Regions from separate parts of the Bacillus sp. GW823-FHT06A10 genome, predicted to be linked through region 3. Evidence: riboswitches for the same ligand, from Rfam matches in the RefSeq annotation. Region 3 holds a riboswitch; each other region holds the start of a gene.
What was found. A riboswitch is a leader RNA that binds a small molecule or an ion and turns the genes downstream of it on or off. The one in region 3 is predicted to bind S-adenosylmethionine.
Positions count from the first base shown of each region.

Region 1: another riboswitch for S-adenosylmethionine. It lies ahead of AC1Q8M_RS26280 (ABC transporter permease); the one in region 3 lies ahead of mtnK (S-methyl-5-thioribose kinase).
Region 2: another riboswitch for S-adenosylmethionine. It lies ahead of AC1Q8M_RS26330 (MetQ/NlpA family ABC transporter substrate-binding protein); the one in region 3 lies ahead of mtnK (S-methyl-5-thioribose kinase).
Region 4: another riboswitch for S-adenosylmethionine. It lies ahead of AC1Q8M_RS09400 (ECF-type riboflavin transporter substrate-binding protein); the one in region 3 lies ahead of mtnK (S-methyl-5-thioribose kinase).

Region 1 is NZ_JBXAHT010000006.1:59,170-64,495, reverse strand. Features, by position in the region: gene AC1Q8M_RS26305 (DUF3981 domain-containing protein) at 1-26, shown strand, start outside; gene AC1Q8M_RS26300 (multidrug effflux MFS transporter) at 144-1,403, shown strand; gene AC1Q8M_RS26295 (hypothetical protein) at 1,437-1,883, opposite strand; gene AC1Q8M_RS26290 (hypothetical protein) at 2,158-2,661, shown strand; gene AC1Q8M_RS26285 (DUF3951 domain-containing protein) at 2,678-2,893, opposite strand; SAM riboswitch class I at 3,063-3,168, shown strand; gene AC1Q8M_RS26280 (ABC transporter permease) at 3,305-4,222, shown strand; gene AC1Q8M_RS26275 (ABC transporter permease) at 4,240-5,244, shown strand; gene AC1Q8M_RS26270 (ABC transporter ATP-binding protein) at 5,201-5,326, shown strand, end outside.
Region 2 is NZ_JBXAHT010000006.1:67,016-72,341, reverse strand. Features, by position in the region: gene AC1Q8M_RS26340 (methionine ABC transporter permease) at 1-92, opposite strand, end outside; gene AC1Q8M_RS26335 (methionine ABC transporter ATP-binding protein) at 67-1,107, opposite strand; gene AC1Q8M_RS26330 (MetQ/NlpA family ABC transporter substrate-binding protein) at 1,120-1,932, opposite strand; SAM riboswitch class I at 2,018-2,132, opposite strand; gene AC1Q8M_RS26325 (NAD(P)-dependent alcohol dehydrogenase) at 2,212-3,120, opposite strand; gene AC1Q8M_RS26320 (DUF6612 family protein) at 3,278-4,042, shown strand; gene AC1Q8M_RS26315 (FAD-binding oxidoreductase) at 4,109-5,326, shown strand, end outside.
Region 3 is NZ_JBXAHT010000002.1:771,712-777,037, forward strand. Features, by position in the region: gene AC1Q8M_RS18910 (pyridoxal phosphate-dependent aminotransferase) at 1-1,078, opposite strand, end outside; gene AC1Q8M_RS18915 (carbon-nitrogen family hydrolase) at 1,093-1,956, shown strand; SAM riboswitch class I at 2,028-2,169, shown strand; gene mtnK (S-methyl-5-thioribose kinase) at 2,260-3,441, shown strand; gene mtnA (S-methyl-5-thioribose-1-phosphate isomerase) at 3,438-4,499, shown strand; gene AC1Q8M_RS18930 (YvrJ family protein) at 4,567-4,728, shown strand; gene AC1Q8M_RS18935 (3-hydroxybutyrate dehydrogenase) at 4,759-5,326, opposite strand, start outside.
Region 4 is NZ_JBXAHT010000001.1:1,857,342-1,862,667, reverse strand. Features, by position in the region: gene AC1Q8M_RS09405 (ABC transporter ATP-binding protein) at 1-1,530, opposite strand, end outside; gene AC1Q8M_RS09400 (ECF-type riboflavin transporter substrate-binding protein) at 1,541-2,089, opposite strand; SAM riboswitch class I at 2,230-2,345, opposite strand; gene AC1Q8M_RS09395 (aspartate/glutamate racemase family protein) at 2,499-3,179, shown strand; gene AC1Q8M_RS09390 (macrolide family glycosyltransferase) at 3,271-4,458, opposite strand; partial or broken gene lepB (signal peptidase I) at 4,717-5,247, opposite strand; gene AC1Q8M_RS09380 (peptidoglycan D,D-transpeptidase FtsI family protein) at 5,324-5,326, opposite strand, start outside.

The DNA of each region.
Region 1 (5,326 bases), on a different contig from region 3:
TTGCGAATAGCAATGTGAAAAAGTAAAGCGATAGAATTTCTATCGCTTTTTTTACATTATGAAAGAGGAAAATGCGCTGTACTTGACGTATGTTTATGATGTAACTATAATTGTTACGATTCAGTGTGTATAGGAAAGGGTGAATTGAAAAAGTGAATGAAGTTAATCACGAAATATATAAACCTGTAAAGGCAAACAGGTTATGGATGATTCTTGTATTAGGAACACTTACGGCGATTGGGCCATTATCTATTGATATGTATTTGCCTTCATTACCGAAGTTAACGGATGATTTGCAAACAGGTGCATCCCTAGCGCAGCTTACATTAACAGCTTGTTTGCTTGGGCTGTCAGTAGGGCAATTATTTGTTGGCTCAATTAGCGATATTTACGGAAGACGCAAACCACTTATTATTGCTCTTATTATTTATGTTGCTTCTTCTTTACTTTGTGCTATTGCGCCATCTATTTGGACATTAGTATTATTGCGCTTCCTACAAGGAGCTTCAGGATCAGCCGGGATTGTTATATCACGTGCAATGGTACGTGATATGTACTCAGGTTCTGAAATGACGAAGTTTTTCTCACTGCTTATGTTAGTAAACGGAGCAGCACCTATTTTGGCACCGATTATTGGGGGGCAATTATTACAGTTTACAACGTGGCGCGGTGTTTTCATCGTTCTTGGAGCAATTAGCGTATTCATGTTAATCTCAGCTACTTTTGTATTGCGTGAAACATTACCTCCTGAAGAAAGAGAAACGGGTGGTTTGTCAGGGACTTTGGCGACGTACGGAAAATTGTTAAAGGACCGTCTGTTTATGGGATATGCATTGTCACAAGGATTAGTAACAGCGGCAATGTTTGCATACATTTCGGGCTCACCATTTGTGTTGCAGAACATATACGGAGCATCACCACAGCAATTTAGTTTATTCTTTGCGATTAACGGCATCGGTATTATTATTGCTAGTCAGGTAACGGGTCGTTTAGCGGGGAAAGTGAATGAGAAGACATTATTTGTTGCTGGTATTATTATCGCAGCTGTTGGTGGCCTATCTTTACTACTGACAATCGTACTAGGAATAGGTTTAATCGGTGTTTTATGTTCGTTATTCCTTGTTGTATCAAGTGTCGGGGTTGTATCAACAACTGGGTTCTCATTAGCGATGAGAAATCAGAAGCAAGCTGCAGGAACAGCGTCAGCTTTATTAGGCTTATTACAGTTCATTTCAGGAGCGCTTGTCGCTCCGCTAGTAGGTATTGGTGGGAGTAATACAGCGTTACCGATGGGTGTTGTTATTGCGCTTTGTGAAGTAGGAGCAGTATTATGTTATCTATTTATGGCCAGAAGAAGTGAGAAGCAGTTTGAACTGCAACAAAGACAAAATTTAGAGGCTTAACAAAAAAGAACTGATTCAAAGGGAATGTTTGAATCAGTTCTTTTTTTCATTTCTTTGAAATATCTCATACATATTATTCATGATCGTATCATATAAAACAGCAAGTTTATCCCACACCCAGCGATTACTATCGACTTCTTTTTCCCCACAGTCGATAATATCGGTATGGTCAGTAATTTTATACGCTTTTTTAACGATAATAGGAGCAATCTTCGGTATACGTGGGATTTCCTTTAAGGTATCTGCAAAGTTTCCAATGTAGACATGACCGATGATTTCGATTGTTAATGATTTATCCGATATATTTAGCGCGGTATGAAATTGATTTGTATGTTGTTGTTTTAAATATTGAGCTAACTTAAATGGAGCATGCTTCTTCTTTAATACGCGGCGAAGGCTCTCTGTATTTTCGATATGAAGTGATTTTTCGCGAATAAGGACACGAATATCTTCTCCCATAAAAGGCATTGTGTTGTACATAGATGATTCTCCTTAAAACCTTACATATGTTTGCGTTATGCATATGTAAGTCTAGCATGGTTTGTTCTTTATGTGTGCTTACAGTTTTGTAAGGTGATGTAGTAAAGCATTGCAAAAGTTATTTGTATAAAGTGACGATACTGTGACAAACATGTTGGTATATATATTACGATGTCGTCTTAAGTGTAAAAAGTAGGGCGTTCTCGGTATAATAACAAGTGGAGATAAAAGAAACTATAATGAGTAATAGCTGTAGATAAAAGGAGAAGAAGAGATGAAGAAGGTTTTGGGTATTGCTGTAATGGGAAGTATGATCCTTCTAGCAGGATGTAATGGAAATAAAGATACGAAAGAACCGAAAGAAAAGGTAGAGCAATCTACTGAACAAACAGAAGAGATGAAAGAATACCTTGCAGTACATGAAAAATACGATATAAAAATGAATAAAGAAATTAATAAAGCACTGCAGTTATTTGAAGTGGCAAAAGAAAAGGGCGGTAAGGAAATAACGAATGCTACATATAAAGAAGACGTGCAAAAGGTAACAACGAGCATGTTAGAAGATATTGATCATATACGTAAAGAAATTCGTGTTCCGAAGTCGAAAGAGCAAGAACATGAGGTATATATTGGTTTCTTGAATGAATCAGAACAAGCGATGAAAAAATTACAGAAGTTAGCTAAAGAAGAAGATTCATCGTTGATTCGTGATATAGAAATTAATTTTGCAACAGCATCGACATACTATAAACGTTTTCAAGCAGAAACGAAAAAATAACCTTGCCTGTGCAGGGTTATTTTTTCTTCTTGCCATCTCCGTCTTCATCCTCAGATACTAATATTTTCTGTTCTTCGTGAAATTCGGAAATAGTTTGCCCGGTAATATTATCGAAAGGAGTATAAAAAGAAGTAATACGTTTCTTTTTAATAAAGAGTTTATAGGAGCCGATGATGACAAGTATAACGATTGTTAAGGTTAATCCTATAGTAGCAAGAAGTAAGGGGTCCATCTTATAACCCCTTTAACATCATTTCTTTTTATTATAAGCCGAAAACTGTAATTTCGATAAATGAATTAAAAACTGATTTTTCTAAATTTATCCAATCTGATTGACTTTTCAATTTTTCAGAATTATAATTCGAAATATACAATTTGAACCAAATAATAATATAGCAATTTACTTATCCAGAGAGGTAGAGGGACTGGCCCTATGACACCTCAGCAGCGGGTTCTGTAATAGGAACACCGTGCTAATTCCAGCAAGCAAGTCTTGAAAGATAAGTGATGGGCCTTTGTTTGTTAAGCCTTGATCTTATTTTTTAAGATCAAGGCTTTTTGTATTCTAAAAAGAGAAAAGGGAGTAATGGAAAAAGTACGTTCATAAAACAAAGTAAATTCATGTGTTTAGGGGGTTATTGAAGTGTATGTAATTAAAAAATTATCGGTTATGGTGTTCACACTATGGGTTATTACGACAGTGACATTTCTAATTATGCATATTATTCCGGGAGATCCATTTTCATCAGATGCAAAAATCTTTCCTGAAGAAGTGATCCAAAACATGAGAGCGAAGTATCACCTTGATGAACCGTTATGGAATCAATATGTTGCTTATTTAGACGGTGTAGTTCATTTTGATTTTGGTGAATCTGTTCAATCAACCGGGCAAGGTGTATCAGAAATTATAACAACTGGCTTTGGTCCATCAGCAATTATTGGTCTACAAGCACTTGTTATTTCATTGTTAGTAGGAATTGCGGCAGGGACATTTGCTGCTCTCTATCATGGGAGAGTAATTGACTATAGTGTGAGTTTGCTCGCAATTTTAGGTATTTCTATTCCAAGTTTTATTTTAGCGCCACTATTTATACAAGTATTCGCTATCCAATTTGAGTTTTTACCAGTAGCCTCTTGGGGAACATTCGAACATACGGTATTGCCATCCTTTGCATTAGCGTTAGGGCCAATCGCAGTTATTACAAGGTTTGTTCGTTCTAATATGATCGAAGTACTGCAGAGTGATTATATTAAGCTAGCAAGAGCAAAAGGTATACCAATTAAGAAGATTATTATAAGACACGCTCTTCGAAATGCGATTGTTCCAGTACTTACATTTGTTGGACCGTTAATGGCTGGACTCTTAACAGGGACTTTCGTTATTGAAAAAATCTTTTCAATTCCTGGCCTAGGAAAATATTTTGTAGATAGTATTTTTAACCGAGACTATCCGGTGATTATGGGAACAACGATTTTCTATAGTGCATTATTAATTGCTTGTATTTTCATTACAGATATTATTCATCGCATTGTTGATCCGCGTATTCGTTCTATTACATAAGGAGGGGGGATATTTAAATGGGAGCTTATGAGATTAAGGAACAGTTATTAACGAAAGAAGAGAAAAAAGAATTAACGATAAATAAAAATCAGCAAACAATTAGCAGAAAGAAAGAAGTGTTTCGTAAGTTTATATCGAATCCAATCGCAGTTTTAGGAACAGTGACGTTATTGCTAATTATTGTTTTCTCGCTTATTGGCGAAAGTTTAACTTCATTTACTGCGAGTGAACAAGTAAAAGAGGCAACAAATTTACCGCCGAGTAGTGAACATTGGTTTGGAACAGATGATCTAGGGAGAGATATTTGGGCACGTACTTGGGCTGGTGGGAAGATTTCACTAACAGTTGGATTAGTAGCAGCTGCCCTCGATATAGGACTTGGTGTACTGATTGGTGGATTTAGTGGATATGTGAGAGGGCGTAATCGCCTTGGAACGTTAATTGATGAGTGGATTATAAGAGGAATTGAAGTATTATACGGCATCCCATATTTATTAATTGTTATTTTGCTATTAATTGTTATGAAACCAGGTCTTTTCACCATTATTATCGCCCTTGCATTAACGGGATGGATTGGAATGGCTCGTCTCATTCGAGCACAAGTATTGTCTTTAAAACAACGAGAGTTTGTTATTGCAGCAGAGCGATTAGGTACATCACATATGAAAATTATATATGGGCATTTAATTCCGAATTTAACAGGGGTTATTATCGTGAATTTATCATTTACAATTCCAGCAGCTATTTTTTCAGAATCATTTTTAAGCTTTATAGGACTTGGAGTACAATCACCAGCGGCAAGTTGGGGGACGATGACGAATGATGCACTCGGGACATTATTGAGCGGAGAATGGTGGCAGCTATTTTTCCCGGCAATTATGATTGCACTCATTATGTTCGCATTTAATGCAATTGGTGATGGTTTGCAAGATGCGATTGATCCAAAAATTGTCAAACGGAATCGAAAGGAGAAAAAACATGGCACAAATCTTATCTTTAGAAAACGTAACGTTAGCCGTTGAAAAAGAGAATATTAAGCAAGCGATTGTGAAACATGTTTCCTTTTCTATTAACGAAGGTGAAATAGTTGCACTTGTAGGAGAA
Region 2 (5,326 bases), on a different contig from region 3:
ATGAGTAATGAAATAGATGTCATTTGAAAGGTTTGAATTGTGGCTTCCCATATGACTTTACCCCATTCATCCAAAAAGGACTTGTTTCCCATAATCTGTTCTGCCTCCTTCTACAATGATTCCTTGCTCTTGTAAAAATGATAAAGCACGGTGGATTTCATTTTGTTCTCCTTGCATATGAACGACTAATTTCCCATATGCTTCATGTTTTAACTGCGTAATATTACCGGATAAAATATTCGGATACACTTGGAAACGTTTTGTGGCAACAGCTAAGGCAGGTTCACCTGAAGTAGTGCCAATAAATGAAAGTGTTACAATTTCTCCAGTATTCTGTAGTTCTTTCTGTACCTCTTCTGGAATTTTAGCTGCAAAGGCGCTATTTACAAATTTCTTCGTTGTTACATGTTGTGGGTTTGTGAAAATATCTTTCACAGTCCCGCTTTCGACTACAGATCCATGTTCCATAACGGCAACGCGGTCGCATATACGTTGGATAACGTTCATTTCGTGTGTAATGAGTAAAATCGTAATTCCAATTTCTTCGTTAATCTTTAATAACAAATCAAGAATAGAATCAGTTGTTTCTGGATCTAAAGCGCTCGTTGCTTCGTCACTTAATAACACTTCAGGCTCATGTGATAGTGCACGTGCAATTGCAACGCGCTGTTTTTGACCGCCAGAAAGTTCACTTGGATAAGCATCTTTTCGATTGAAAAGATCGACAATGCGTAAATATTTTTCTACCCTTTTTTTAATTTCCACTTTTGGAATACCAGCAAGGCGTAAAGGTAATGCAATATTTTCATAGATGCTAACAGTTTTAAGTAAATTGAATCCTTGAAAGATCATTCCGATTTTTTGTCTCGCTTTTGCTAGTTCTTTTGTCGATAACGTTGTTAAGTCTTGTTCGTTTACAATGATATTTCCTGTCGTTGGTTTTTCTAATAAATTTACACATCGAATCAATGTGCTTTTACCAGCGCCGCTATACCCAATGATTCCAAATACCTCGCCTTTTTCTACTTTAAGGGAAGTAGGCTTAAGAGCCTCAACAGTCCCTTTTTTTGTTGAAAATACTTTGGATATGTTTTTTAATTCAATCATTATCGTCAGCTCCTACCAAGATGGTAAAACTGAACCATCAAATTTTTTCTCGATAAACTCTTTTACTCCTTTAGATTGATAAGCTTTCTTTAATTTATTTACAACGGCATCATCTTTATTTTCATTACGAACAACGACCCAGTTCACATATGGTGAATCTTTTCCTTCGCGGAAAATAGAATCTTTCGCCGGACTTAATTTTGCCCCTAATGCAAAGTTTGTATTGATTGCGGCTGCTTTCACTTCACTTAGTTGTGTTGGTAATTGAGATGCCTCTAATTCAACAATCTTTAAATTTTTCGGGTTTTCAATTACATCCTTTGCAGTCGCTTTTTCTGTAGCCTTTGGATCAACTTTTAAAACCCCTGCTTTTTCAAATAATTTTAAAGCTCGCAGTTCATTCGTTGGGTCATTGGGTACAGCAATTGCATCGCCCTCTTTTAAGTCTTTTACATCTTTTATATCTTTAGAATATACGCCCATAGGGAATGTTACTGTTGAAAATACTTCAGCTAATTTCATATTGCGTTCAGCTTTAAATACATCTAAATACGATTTTGTTTGGTAGCTATTTACATCAAGGCTTTTTTCATCTAAAGATACGTTTGGCGCTACATAATCATTAAATACTTTTATGTCAATTTCCAGACCATCTTTTGCTGCAACTTCTTTTACCTTTTCAAAAATTTGTTCATGTGGTCCACCTGTTACACCGACAGTAATCTTTTTCTCGTCTAATGCTTTTACCTCTTTATCTGAACTCGCGCTACATGCGCCTAATAATAATACTGCTCCGCTTACAATGCTTAATAATACCTTTTTCATCTATAAATCCCCCTTCATATACGTTCCAAAATAAAAAGCACCTCCCAAAAATAAGAGAGGTGCCGAATAGACGAAATAGATTCCTCTCTTATCTTCCAAAACGAAAACTCGTTTTGCAGGAATTAGCACCTTAGCTTATACTTCATAAGCTCGGTTGCCGGGCATCATCGGGCCAGTCCCTCCGCCACTCTTGATAAGAGTATGTGTATGTAGTTTTGAATATGGTACTAATAGTAAATCGTACAAAAAGAATTGTCAATGGTATTTTCAGAATATATTTTATTTTAAGGTAATCGAAACATTTCCTTTCTTATGGCCCATTTCTACATACGTATGGGCTTCTACAACTTCTTCTAATCGGTAAGTTCTATCAATAACAGGTTTTAGCTTTTCTGTTTCAGCTAGTTGTTTTAGTAGGTTCATATCTTCTTTACTGACCTTTGCCATCATTCCGTTCACAGATACATATTTTCCATTAGGCATTAATGCATCTGTACAAAGAGACTTATTATATTTTCCAACTGCGTCAAATATAATATCGTAGTGATCGCCCCGCTTAGTAAAATCTTCTTTCATATAATCAATTACGTTGTCTGCCCCTAAAGCTGTTACTAAATCGAAATTCGAACTACTACAAATGGCTGTGACAGTCGCCCCGAAGTATTTAGCAAGCTGTACGGCAGCTGTCCCTACTGACCCAGAGGCGCCGTATATAAGTACTCGTTGCCCTTTTTTTATCTGTCCTTTTCTAAGGAAGTGCAATGCTGAAGTTCCGCCAAAAGGAATAACGGCAGCTTCTTCATATGTCACATTGGTAGGTTTTAATGCTATTAATCCACTTTCATGCACGCATGTGTATTCCGCATAACCACCAAGGTTTAGTTCTGTTAATGCAAAAACTGGATCTCCTTTTTTAAATTGTGTTACATCTGATCCAATGTCTTCGATTTCACCGGATAACTCTACGCCAAATATAGGTTTTCTCGGTTTTCTGAAACCTAATATGATCCGCATAGGAATCCAAAATAAGAGGGGGCTATTAAAGCCACGTATTCTACAATCTCCAGTCGATACACTTGTTGCGTGAATTTTAACTAATACTTCATTTTTCTTAGGTTTAGGCTTTTCTATATTTTGAAGCTGGAGAACATTAGGTGGTCCATACTTTGTGCAAATAATAGCTTTCATAATGACCTCCTGAAATGAGTTGTTATTATTTACATCATATTTAAACTTTTTCTCAAACATGTTGCTATATAGGAAATAAATTTAAAGAAGAATATTACGAATTATATAGATTTCATAGGAAAAGAGATGATATTATTTTTGGGAAGGAGGGGACGTTATGAAAAAATTTATTTTAATTTCAAGTTTAGTACTTGCAGTCGGTCTAGGAGTAGGGTGTAGTAATGAGAAAACAAAAAAGACTGATGAGCCGAAAAAAGAAGCTGTGCAGAAAGAAAAGGAATTAACAGCGAAGGATGTTTTCAATAAAGCGAATGAAGCTTTTAAAAACGAAGAAAATGTAACGATGACATATGATGTGGGAATAAAGGCTGAAGGAACAGAGATGAATGTAATAAAGGCCAAAATGCAATTAGAGCCGAAGCAAAAAAATTCTCGTTCTGAAATGAATGTTTCTGGTACAGAGGTTGTTGTTTATGATGTGGGTGGCAAAATTGCTGGTCAGTTGAAAAATCCTAATACGGGTGAAGTGATGTCTGTACCAGAGGAACAATTAAATGCTAACGGAATGAATGCGACTCAAGGAATGGTAGATAATTTAGAGATTCCATCGGAAATTTTAAATAAAGTGAAGATGGAGAAAAGTGGAGATAATTATAAGCTGAAGTTTGCATTAAAAGGGCAAGAGACAGAGAGTATGTTAGCTAGTATGGATGAAAAGCAGAAACAAATGCTACAAGGCCAAAATGCAAAGATAGAAGAAATAGATGGAGAATATATTATTACAAAAGATTTTAAATATGAATCAGCAAAGATAGATATGGTTATGAGTAGCAATGGTGAGGATAAAGCGCACATTATTACGGATGCGAAGTTTACATCGTATGATAAATTTGATCCAATACAATTGCCAGCAGCAAAGTAATCACTGTCAAGAGAGGTACCTGAAAGAACGGGTATCTCTTTTTGTTGCTAATAAGGAGAGTGTCCTTTGAAAAAAAGAAAGATAGTAGTGGTCATTGTCGCATATACGGTTTTGCTTGCAACGTCTGTACATACGTATAAAAAACAAATTGATCATCCTATTATGAGTGATGTAGGTAAATTGCTTCCGACAAAAATAAAACGTGTTGAAAGTGCTACGGAAGAGCACTCGTTAATAAAATTAGTGCGAGATGCAAAAGTTTCAGGAGAGAAAATTTCCATTGCAGGCATGCAACATAGCCAAGGAGGACAGACATATTATCCGAATGGCACGATGCTCGATATGAAAGGATATAATAAAATATTAGAATTCGATCCAGAGAAGAAGCGTATTACAGTTCAAAGTGGTGTCACGTGGAATGATATTCAGAAGAAAATAAATCCATATGGCCTTGCGGTACAGGTCATGCAGTCTCAAAATATTTTTACTGTTGGTGGTTCATTAAGTGTAAATGTACATGGGCGTGATATTCGTCATGAGGCACTAATTGATACAGTAGATTCATTTAGATTGTTAATGGCAGATGGCACGGTACGTAATGTAAGTAGAGAAGAAAATGCAGAGTTATTTCCATATGTCATTGGGGGTTACGGTTTATTTGGAGTTATTTTAGATGTGACGCTGAAGTTAACAGATGATGAATTATATGAAATGCACACGAGAATGATAGATTATAAAGAATACGCATCTTATTTCAAAGAGAAAGTGAAAAGAGATGAGAATGTTCGTATGCACTTAGCGCGTATTTCTGTTGCTCCAAATTCATTTTTAAAAGAGATGTATGTGACGGATTATACTTTGGCACAAAATCAAAATATGAGAGAAGAGTACAGTGAATTAAAGGAAGAAAATATTATAGCTGCACCTAAATTTTTACTTGGGTTATCACGTTATAGTGATTGGGGAAAGAATACATTTTGGGATATACAAAGAGGTTATTTTGAACGTACAGATGGAAAGTATGAGACGCGTAATAATGTTATGAGATCAGATAGTGCTTTTATGGAATATGAAAATCCAAATAGGACCGAAGTGTTACAAGAATACTTTGTGCCTATAGATGCTTTCGCGGAGTATATAGATGATTTACGTAAAGCATTAAATGAAGAAGAGTTTAATTTACTCAACATTACGATTCGTTACGTGGAAAAGAATGAAAATGCAGTTTTGTCCTATGCGAAAGATGATATGTTTGCGCTGGTTCTTTTGATTAACCAGGGACGC
Region 3 (5,326 bases):
CACCAAATCCAACACCAGGAGCAACTGCAACGTGTGCTTTTTCTAGTAAAATATCAGAAAATTGCTCGGATGTATAACCTTCTGGTACAGGAAGCCATGCAAAGAATGATCCGGTTGGAATGTCTACATTCCAACCAATTGAGTGACAAGCTGAAATAAGAGCGTTTCTCCGAGATTCGTAACTATTTACAAGATCTACTACACAAGACTGTGAACTTAATAGTGCTTCGCGAGCAGCATCTTGAATTGCACCAAAAATACTAACATACATATGATCTTGCAATAGGTTAATGGTTTCGATGACACTTTCATTTCCAACTGCAAAAGCAATACGCCAGCCAGCCATATTGAAAGTTTTTGATAACGTGTAAATTTCAATTCCTATATCTTTCGAACCATCTGCTTGCAAGAAACTAACAGGTTTTTGACCATCAAATCCGATAGCACCGTAAGCGAAATCGTGAACAACTAATATATTATGTTTATTAGCAAAATGAATGGTTGTATCAAAAAAATCTTTTGATGCAGTAGCACCTGTAGGGTTATTTGGATAGTTTAAAAACATTAACTTTGCCCGTTCAGCGATAGAGTCGTCAATTTTTTTATAATCCGGTAAAAAATGATTTTCTGCAATAAGCGGCATGGTTTCAAAGTGTGCCTTTGCTAAGGCAACCCCAGATAAATAATCTGGATAGCCTGGATCCGGAACGAGAATTGTATCACCAGGATTTGTAAAACAAATTGGTAATTCTACTAGTCCAGCCTTCCCACCAAACAAAATAGCAACTTCAGTTTTTGGGTTTAATTCGACGCCGTATTCACGTTTATAGAATGTAGTCACGGCTTCCTTTAAGCTTTCATGTCCGCGAAATGGCGGATATTTATGATGAATGGTCTTTTCGGCAGCATCTTGTAAAGCTTTTACGATATGCTGCGGTGTTGGTTGATCTGGATTACCTTGACCTAGATTAATAACATCGTGACCAGCTGCAACGACTTTGTTAACTTTTGCAACAAGTGAAGCGAAAAATTGTGTTGGCAATGATGTTACTATCTCAGAAGGTTGAAATAATTTCATACTTTCCACCTCTTTTGAAAGTTGTTACAATTCTAGTGACAAATGATATAATCTTTCCAGTATTTTGTAAAGAAAAAAATAAGAATGGGGCTGAAAAAATGAAAGTCGCATGTATTCAAATGGATATTGTTTTTGGAGATGTAGAAAAAAATATTGAGAATGCTAAAAATAAAATAAGCGAAGCTATGAAGGAAAGGCCAGATGTTATCGTCTTACCAGAACTATGGACAACAGGATATGATTTAACGAGACTTTCTGAAATTGCAGATAGGGATGGAGTGGAAACGAAAGAAAAGTTAATAGAATGGGCGAAGCAATATGATGTACATATTGTTGGTGGTTCTATAGCAAAGCAAACAGAGCAAGGCGTTACAAATACGATGTATGTTGTAAATAATGAAGGACAGCTAGTCAACGAATATAGTAAAGTACATTTATTTCAGCTTATGGATGAACATAAATATTTAATAGCCGGTAATGGTACGGGCGAATTTAAGCTGGATGATGTTGAATGCGCTGGAACAATTTGTTATGATATTCGTTTTCCAGAGTGGATGCGTGTCCATACTGCTAAAGGGGCAAAAGTATTATTTGTTGTAGCTGAATGGCCATTAGTTCGTTTAGCACATTGGCGTTTGCTATTGCAAGCAAGAGCAGTTGAAAATCAGTGTTATGTTGTTGCATGTAATAGAGCGGGAAAGGATCCAAATAATGTATTTGCGGGTCATTCTTTAATTGTGGACCCTTGGGGTGAAGTTGTAGTAGAGGCGAATGAAGAGGAATCAATTTTATTTGGAGAGCTTGAATTCGAGAAAATTAAAGAAGTACGTAAAGGAATTCCAGTTTTTGCGGATCGCCGTCCAGAATTATACAAATAAAATGTTGACAAGTGATTTTTATTCTTGGTATAGTCTTCAACATAAAGTTAAAAATTCAAAAAATTATACAACTCTTATCAAGAGCAGGTGGAGGGATTTGGCCCGATGAAGCCCAGCAACCGACCGTAATACCATTGTGAAATGGGGCGTTTATTACGCCAAAAGGCACGGTGCTAATTCCAGCAGAAAGTAAAACTTTCTGGCAGATAAGAGGGGAGAAGATAAACTTCAAACCTCTTTCTTAGTGGAAAGAGGTTTTTCTATGTTAGAAAAACCTCTGAATTTAAAAAGGGGGAGAAGACGATGGGATATTATTCATTAACAGAAATAACAGCTGTACAATATGCGAAAGATCATGGCTATTTTGAAGCAAAGGCAAATGTCGTTTGTCATGAAATTGGAGACGGAAACTTAAATTACGTGTTCAAATTAGATGATGGAGAGAAATCAATTATAATAAAACAAGCACTGCCTTATGCGAAAGTAGTTGGTGAAAGCTGGCCATTGTCTATAAAAAGAGCAACGATTGAAAGCAAGGCATTACAAATTTTTGCACAGTATGTACCGGATTATGTTCCAGTAGTGTACAGTCATGATGAAGAGTTAGCGATAACGGTAATAGAAGACTTATCAAGACTAACAATTACAAGAAAAGGATTAATAGACGGAGAAGAATATCCGCTTTTATCCCAGCATATCGGCCGTTTTCTAGCACATGTTTTATTTTACACTTCAGATTTTGGTTTACAGTCAGAAGAGAAGAGGGTACTAGAAGGTACCTTTGTAAATCCGGACCTTTGTAAAATTACAGAGGAATTAGTGTTTACAGATCCGTTTGGACATTATGATACAAATGATTATGAGCCAGATTTACAGCTAGTGGTTGATGAACTTTGGAGTGATAAAACTTTAAAACTAAAAGTAGCACAATATAAATATAAGTTCTTAACAAGAAAAGAAACTCTTATTCATGGTGATTTACATACTGGTAGTATTTTTTCGTCACCTTCTGAAACGAAAGTGATTGATCCAGAATTTGCGACATATGGCCCATTTGGATTTGACATAGGTCAATTTATTGCAAATCTATTACTAAATGCTTTATCTAGAGAAGAAGAAAAAAGAAGTGTACTATTTTTCCATATAGAAAAGACGTGGAGTTATTTTGTAGAAAATTTTACAAAATTATGGATTGGAGAAGGTGTAGAAGCATATACGAAAGAAAAACAATGGTTACCAATTATTTTGCAAAATATCTTTACTGATGCAGTTGGATTTGCCGGATGTGAACTGATTCGTAGAACAATTGGTTTAGCTCATGTAGCAGATTTAGATGAAATAGAAAATAAAGAAACAAGAATTCAAGCTAAGAAACAAGCGCTATCCTTAGGTAAAGAACTAATAAAATATGAATCTAAAAGTGCTGATATTCAACTGTTTCGAACATTATTTCAACAGACAGTTTCAGGGGGCGTAAAAGCGTGAGTACAATTGTTACTGTTCCGAGATCTGTAAGCTGGAAAGGTGATGCAATTGCGGTATTAAATCAAACGAAATTGCCGCATAGCACAGAATACAAAACATTGACGACTATTGAAGAGGTTTGGAAAAGTATCGTAATGTTAGAAGTACGAGGAGCGCCTGCAATTGGAATTGTAGCTGCATTTGGCTTGGCGCTTGCATCAAAAAAATATAACACTGTACATATTGAAGAATTTCAAAAGAAGTTTAATAGAGATTGTAATTATTTAGGAACGTCACGCCCGACAGCAGTAAATTTATTTTGGGCAATTGATCGTATGAGAGAATCTATTCGAGAGATTACTACAATAAAAGAAGCACAAAAAACATTAGAAGAAGAAGCGCTTCGCATTCAGCAGGAAGATGAAGAGGTGTGCCGAAATATTGGGGAATATGCGTTAACATGTTTTAAAGATGGCGATAATATTTTAACAATCTGTAACGCTGGAAGTATCGCAACTGCCAGATATGGAACTGCATTAGCTCCCTTTTATATTGGAAAAGAGAAAGGTGTGCGTCTACATGTATATGCGTGTGAAACGAGACCAGTTTTACAAGGTGGTCGCTTAACGACCTGGGAATTGAAGCAAGCAAATATTGATGTGACCCTTATTACAGATAATACTGCAGCTCATGCTATTCAAACGAAAGAAATAAATGCAATTATTGTAGGGGCGGATCGAATTGTCGCAAATGGAGATACGGCAAATAAAATAGGGACAATGAATTTAGCTATTTTAGCAAAGCACTTTGATATCCCATTTTATGTTGCTGCGCCACTGTCAACATTTGATGTTACGAAAGAAACTGGAGCCGAAATAATTATTGAAGAAAGAGATGAAACAGAAGTTACGAAAATCTTTGGAAAACAAGTAGCACCAATTGGAACGAATGTTTATAACCCTGCATTTGACGTAACACCGAACGAATTAATTACAGGAATTATTACTGAGAAAGGTATTATAAGCGGGGATTATAAACGAGAAATTGCATCATTATTTGAAAAACAGGCTAATACATAATAGCTTGTTTTTTTATGCCTAAATGCATTGTTTTCTCTTACTTATATAATGAAAGGAGGAGAAGAGGATGGAAGAGTGGATCAAGATGATAGGTAATGTAGGGTTTCCAATTGTTGTAACATTATATTTACTCCACCGTATTGAAAGTAAATTAGAGGGGGTAATTGTTGCAATTGAGAAGCTCCCGCGGCAATTACTAAAGTACGAAGATCCTCGCAATAAAAAATAAAGTTTGCTCTTCTTGAGCAAACTTTATTTTTTATTGAGCAGTATAGCCACCATCGATAACGACAGCTTGACCAGTAATACCTTTAGCTTTTTCACTCGCTAAAAACATAGCATAATCAGCGATTTCTTGTACTTGTAATAAGCGCTTTTGTGGGACGAGTGGATAAATAACATCTTCTAAAACATTTTCAAGTGGTACATTTCGTGTAGTAGCTAAGTCTTGTAGTTGATTACGTACAAGAGGGGTATCGACATAACCAGGGCAAAGGGCATTAACAGTAATACCATGCGTAGCACCTTCTAAAGCGGCAACTTTTGTTAATCCAATTACGCCATGTTTTGCACTATTGTAGGCAGCTTTTCCAGCAAACCCGACAAGGCCGTTAATAGAAGCGACATTAATAATACGACCATATTTTTGTTGTTTCATAATCGGAAAGGCATGCTTAATTGCGATAAACGGAGCAATTTGCATAATTTGAATTAGTAGCTCAAACTTTTCCGTTGGAAAGTCTTCAATGGGTGAAACGTGTTGCATTCCTGCGTTGTTAATTAATATATCTAATGAACCGAAATGACTAACTGTTTGAGAAATTGAT
Region 4 (5,326 bases), on a different contig from region 3:
TTTCCCTTCATGTAGAACTACTGCACGGTCTGTATATTCTAGCGCGAGATTCATATCGTGAGTGATAAAAACAAATGAAATTCCCTTTTTAGCTAGGTTTTTAATAAAAGACATAAATTGTTTATAGTGATAATAATCTTGTCCCGCTGTTGGTTCATCTAATATGATAAGTTTAGGATTTGTTGTTAATACAGATGCGATTGTTAATCTCTTTTTTTGCCCATAGCTTAGTGCTTGAATTGGCCAATTACGAAATGGATATAAACCACAAATTTTTAAAATTCCTTCTACTCTATTCTTAATTTCTTCCTTAGAAAAATTATGTAATGTTAATGTAAATGAAACTTCTTCAAAAACAGTAGGCTGTGTAATCATATGATTTGGATTTTGCATCACGTAAGATATGATTTCCCCACGTTTACGAATAGACCAAGAACTAATATCTTCACCTTTTAACAAAATTTTCCCATTTTTCATTTTGTTTATGCCTATAAGACTATGAGCTAATGTTGATTTCCCTGCTCCATTATGCCCTAACAGTGCCACAATTTCTCCTTCATATATTGAAAGGTTTACATTTTCTAATACTTTTTGTTTATTAGAGTATGAAAATGATAAATTCTCCACTTTAAGTAATTCCTTGTTTTTAGTATTCCCTTTTAATATGACTTGTTTCTCCATCCACTCTTTTATAACGTTGCTTACCTTTTCTTTTTGAAGGTTTTCCATTGGATATATTACGTCATTATTACTATCAAAATGTAATCTCTTTAATGCTTCGATGTAAATAGGCTCTCTTAAGCCGATACGTGGTAATATATTTGACGCTAAGATTTCTTTTGGTGTTCCTATCGCAATGACTTTACCTTCATCAATTAATATAACTTTGTCTAAATCCAGGTTTAAAATTTCTTCTATTCTATGTTCAATAATAACAATCGTTTTATTATATTGTTCATGTATATCTTTCATAAGTTTTATCGTATGTAAGGCACTTAGTGGATCTAAATTAGCTAACGGTTCATCGAACAATAATATATCCGCATTTGTTGTTAATAAACCCGCTAGAGAAACTGTTTGCTTTTGACCTCCTGATAATTCATGTGGACTTTGTTTATGAAACGTATGCATCTTCACCTTTCTTAATGAGTCCGAAACAATCTTTTTCATGTCGTCTTGCTTTACACATTCATTTTCTAAATAAAAAGCTACATCTTCTTCTACTGTCAGACCAATAAATTGAGCATCTTGATCTTGCAAAATTGTTCCTACCTGCTTACTTTGTTCAAAAATACTTCCTTCCCTCGGGTCTTTACCGGCAATTAAAACGTTACCTGTACTAGTCCCTTCGTAAGAAAATGGGATTAGCCCATTTATACAATGAGCTAATGTCGACTTTCCTGAACCACTTCGTCCAGCAATTAGTACTTTTTCCCCAGGGTATATATGAAAGGTAATATCACTTAAAGTAGGCTGCGCAGCATGCCCATATTGAAAGGTGAATTGTTCAAACGAAATAATTGGTTTCATGTTAACATCCCTACTTTTCAATTTTTAAATGTGTATGTTTCTTATTAGATTTTGCCAAGCCAATTGTAAGTGGCAATCCAACTACTAAGAAAACGATAACATCGGAAATTGTTGCTCCTAATACTTGGATAATAATTTTGTCAAATGGTTCTCCCATCACAATAATATCGAATGCCCCAGCAAATATAATAGCAATGACAATACCAACTAGCCCAGTAATTGCTAAATAAGAAATATCCCCCTTGTTAAACGACCCGTTTTTCACACTAAAGCCAACTCTTTTTTGAATAAGACCCATTGAAAATCCAATAATCCCTGAACTAATAACCCAGCCCCACCAAATACCCCAGCCAGCAATCGTATCTGTTACGGTATGACCGATAAGTCCGATTAACAGTCCTGCCACTGGACCAAATAATGCTCCAAAAACAGTTAATATAGCTAATGCTGGTTTAATAAATGTATTCGGTGCAATAGAAAATCCCCAAAGTCCTAATATCCCGTATAATGCTGCTCCAATACCGATTGCTACTACTAACTTTGTTGATAATTTGTTCATGACAATTCCCCTCTCATATTAGTCAACTTTTATTACTCTATATTTAATTTAAAAATGAATTATGCATCGACACTCCCTTTCTATACAACAAAAAAATGACCTCTTACATAAGAGGTCATTTTCTTTCACGTTCAAGAATCCTCTTATCTTTCAAAAAACACATCGTGTCCTCTGCGGAATTAGCACCTTCCTATAAAATTACATAGGGGTTGCTGAGGTTTCTTAGGGCCGTTCCCTCCACCTCTCTGGATAAGTATTAATTTGTAATTCGTATTATGGCACTAAAGAATGTAAATTTCAACACTTTTCTTACTATTTTTATTTTTTGTTAAATAGATCATTTAAATCATTGTATTCTTATCGGAATTATGAAATAATAAATTCAAAATCGTTTCGGGAGGAATGCATTATGAAAGTTATTGGTTTGATTGGAGGATTAAGTTGGGAATCTACATCATTATACTATAAACATATTAATACACTTACACTCTCTCAATACGATCAAAATGCAAAGTTAGTTTTATATAGTATGGATTTTGGTGAAGTAACTACTTTATTACAAAACCATCAATATGAAGAAGTGAAAAATGAACTAGTTACAGTTGCAAAGAAAGTTGAAAAATCTGGGGCTGAATGTTTATTAATGTGTTCAAATACTGTACATCTATTTGCCGAGGAGGTAGAACAAGCAATATCTATCCCGCTTCTTCACATTGGTGATGTAAGTGCTAAAGAAATGGTAGAACAGAATATAAAACGTATCGGACTATTAGGAACAAAACAAACGATGGAGCAAGATTTCTATAAATCACGATTAGCGAAATATAACATTAAGACAATTATCCCAAATGAAGAGGAAAGAACCTTTATCCACCATGTCATATTAGATGAATTAAGTAGAGGGATCATTTCAGAAACATCTAAAGAAAAGTTATTACAAATTACAAAATCATTAATTCAAAACGGCGCTGAAGGTATATTATTAGGCTGTACTGAAATACCTTTACTCATCTCCCAAAATGATCTTACTGTTCCCGTTTTTGATACTGCTTTTTTACATGCAAATACTGCTGTGCAATTTGCTGGATAAGAATATACAAGCATAAAGGTGAGAACCTCTATGCTTGTATACAGTTACGACTATTTATCCCGCTATTTATGGGTAGTAAAATCCCTACCGATTAAAGTTTTACTTTATTTAAAAGAGATTCAATAACTGCAATTGCTTCTTTTGAACCACCACATTCTAAAAAGCTATCATTAAGTTTTCTTATACCATGTTTATACTTTTCATTTGAAAGAACATCTGTTACGGCCTCTTTTAAAGTGTGCACATTAACATGTTCTTTCAATAGTCTATGTGCCGCTTCAAGCTCAGTTAGTCTTTGCGCTATCATAGGCTGGTCTTTATCATGCGGTATTATTACAAATGGGACATTATAATGAATGGCATCGTGTACGCTATTCATACCGCCATGTGTAATAAAAACATCTGCTTCATTTAATATTTCTGATTGAGGTACGTATGGAGCAATTATAAAATTATCTGGTGCTTTCTTAATTTTAGAAATATCATTTCTATCACCAATTGCCATTACAACTATCCCATCAAAATCTGAAAAAGTATCAATACAAGTATTAAAGAATGGTTCGAGTCCTTCAAGCAGTGTTCCCATTGAAATATAAATAACTTTCTTTTCTTTAAGTGATTCCAGTGGAAACTTTATATTTGTTTTACGCTTTGAAATACTCGGTCCAATAAAAATGTTATTTTCCCCGAACGATTCGCTATTAGGTTGGAAATAACAACTTGTGTATACGAGACAAACATCACCCTTATTATTCATAAATTGAAGATTATTCTTTGGTTTTACTCCAAATTTATGTTCCATCTGATTTAGTAATTTTTCAGAGATTTCCTCTGGTTGGAATGGCATATCTGCATTTGGATGAAAAGGTAATGTCTTCAAAAATTCTGGCGGAATTAAAAATATAGGTGAGGACACTACACCTGGAACTTGTAAATACTCCTTTACTAACTCTCCTGCGCCAAATATATCATAAATTACGAAATCAAAATTTATACTTTCACATAATTGTTTCGTAATTTCTAATATATATAAAGAAGTTTGAACATGCACATGAAAGAAAGCATTTAACCCAGATGAGGTTTCAGCATCAATAGAAATCTCTTTTAATAGATCCGGATGAGTATGTACAGTAGCTCCTAAATCTTCAATTCTATCCTTAAAGTTTGCCGTTGTAATATAATGTACATTATCCCCTCGTTCAGTCAAGGCTTTTACTAAATTTAATGTAGGGTTTACATGCCCCTCTGCTGGAAAATTAACTACTAAAATATTTAGCACTTATTCCTCACTCCTTACATTTCATTGTTTTAATTAAGCATACTGTTATTTGTACAAGTAATCTTCCCCTAATAGTCCTAATATGCTTGCTACATTATATTGATAAATAATTTTCAGTCATCACCATAAAAAAAGCATCTACCTATGTAGATGCCTAACCGTGATAAGGAGTGTTCTGTGAGGTTAGAACAAGCTTTTCTGCTTGTCCTATGCTATTAATATATGATTGATTTTATAAAACGTGAATAGTTAATAGAATTATTTTATCCATTTTATATGATCAAATGGATAAAATACCATTTCTACTTTACCTATTATATTTGACTCATCAATAAGTCCAAGTGTATTCCTACTATCTTTACTATGATTACGATTATCACCTAACACAAATAATTTATGCGTAGGAACTTTTATTTCTCTAAAATTTGAAAAACGATTGGATACTTGTGACATATCTAAATTTATATACGACTCATCACGCTTTTTACCGTTAATAAATACCTCATCCTTTTTTAGTTGTATATTATCCCCCGATAATCCAATAATTCGTTTCACATAGTAAGTAGGCTCGTCTTATTTTTTTATAATGACAACATCTCCATGATGAAAAGACGATAAACAGACGTTTACCTTATTAACAAGTATATAATCTTTTTCATTCAAAGTAGGTTGCATCGAAATTCCTTCTACCATACAAAATAAAAAGGACTTATTAATAAAAATAACCCCTATTATAATTAAGATGTAGCTACATATGTTCCTCCAATATTTTAGAATAAACAGCTTCATATATACCTCATTTCTAATCTATTCCCAGATAAAAACGCCTCTAGTTCACATGAATGCTAGAGACGTTTCTTCCATTTTA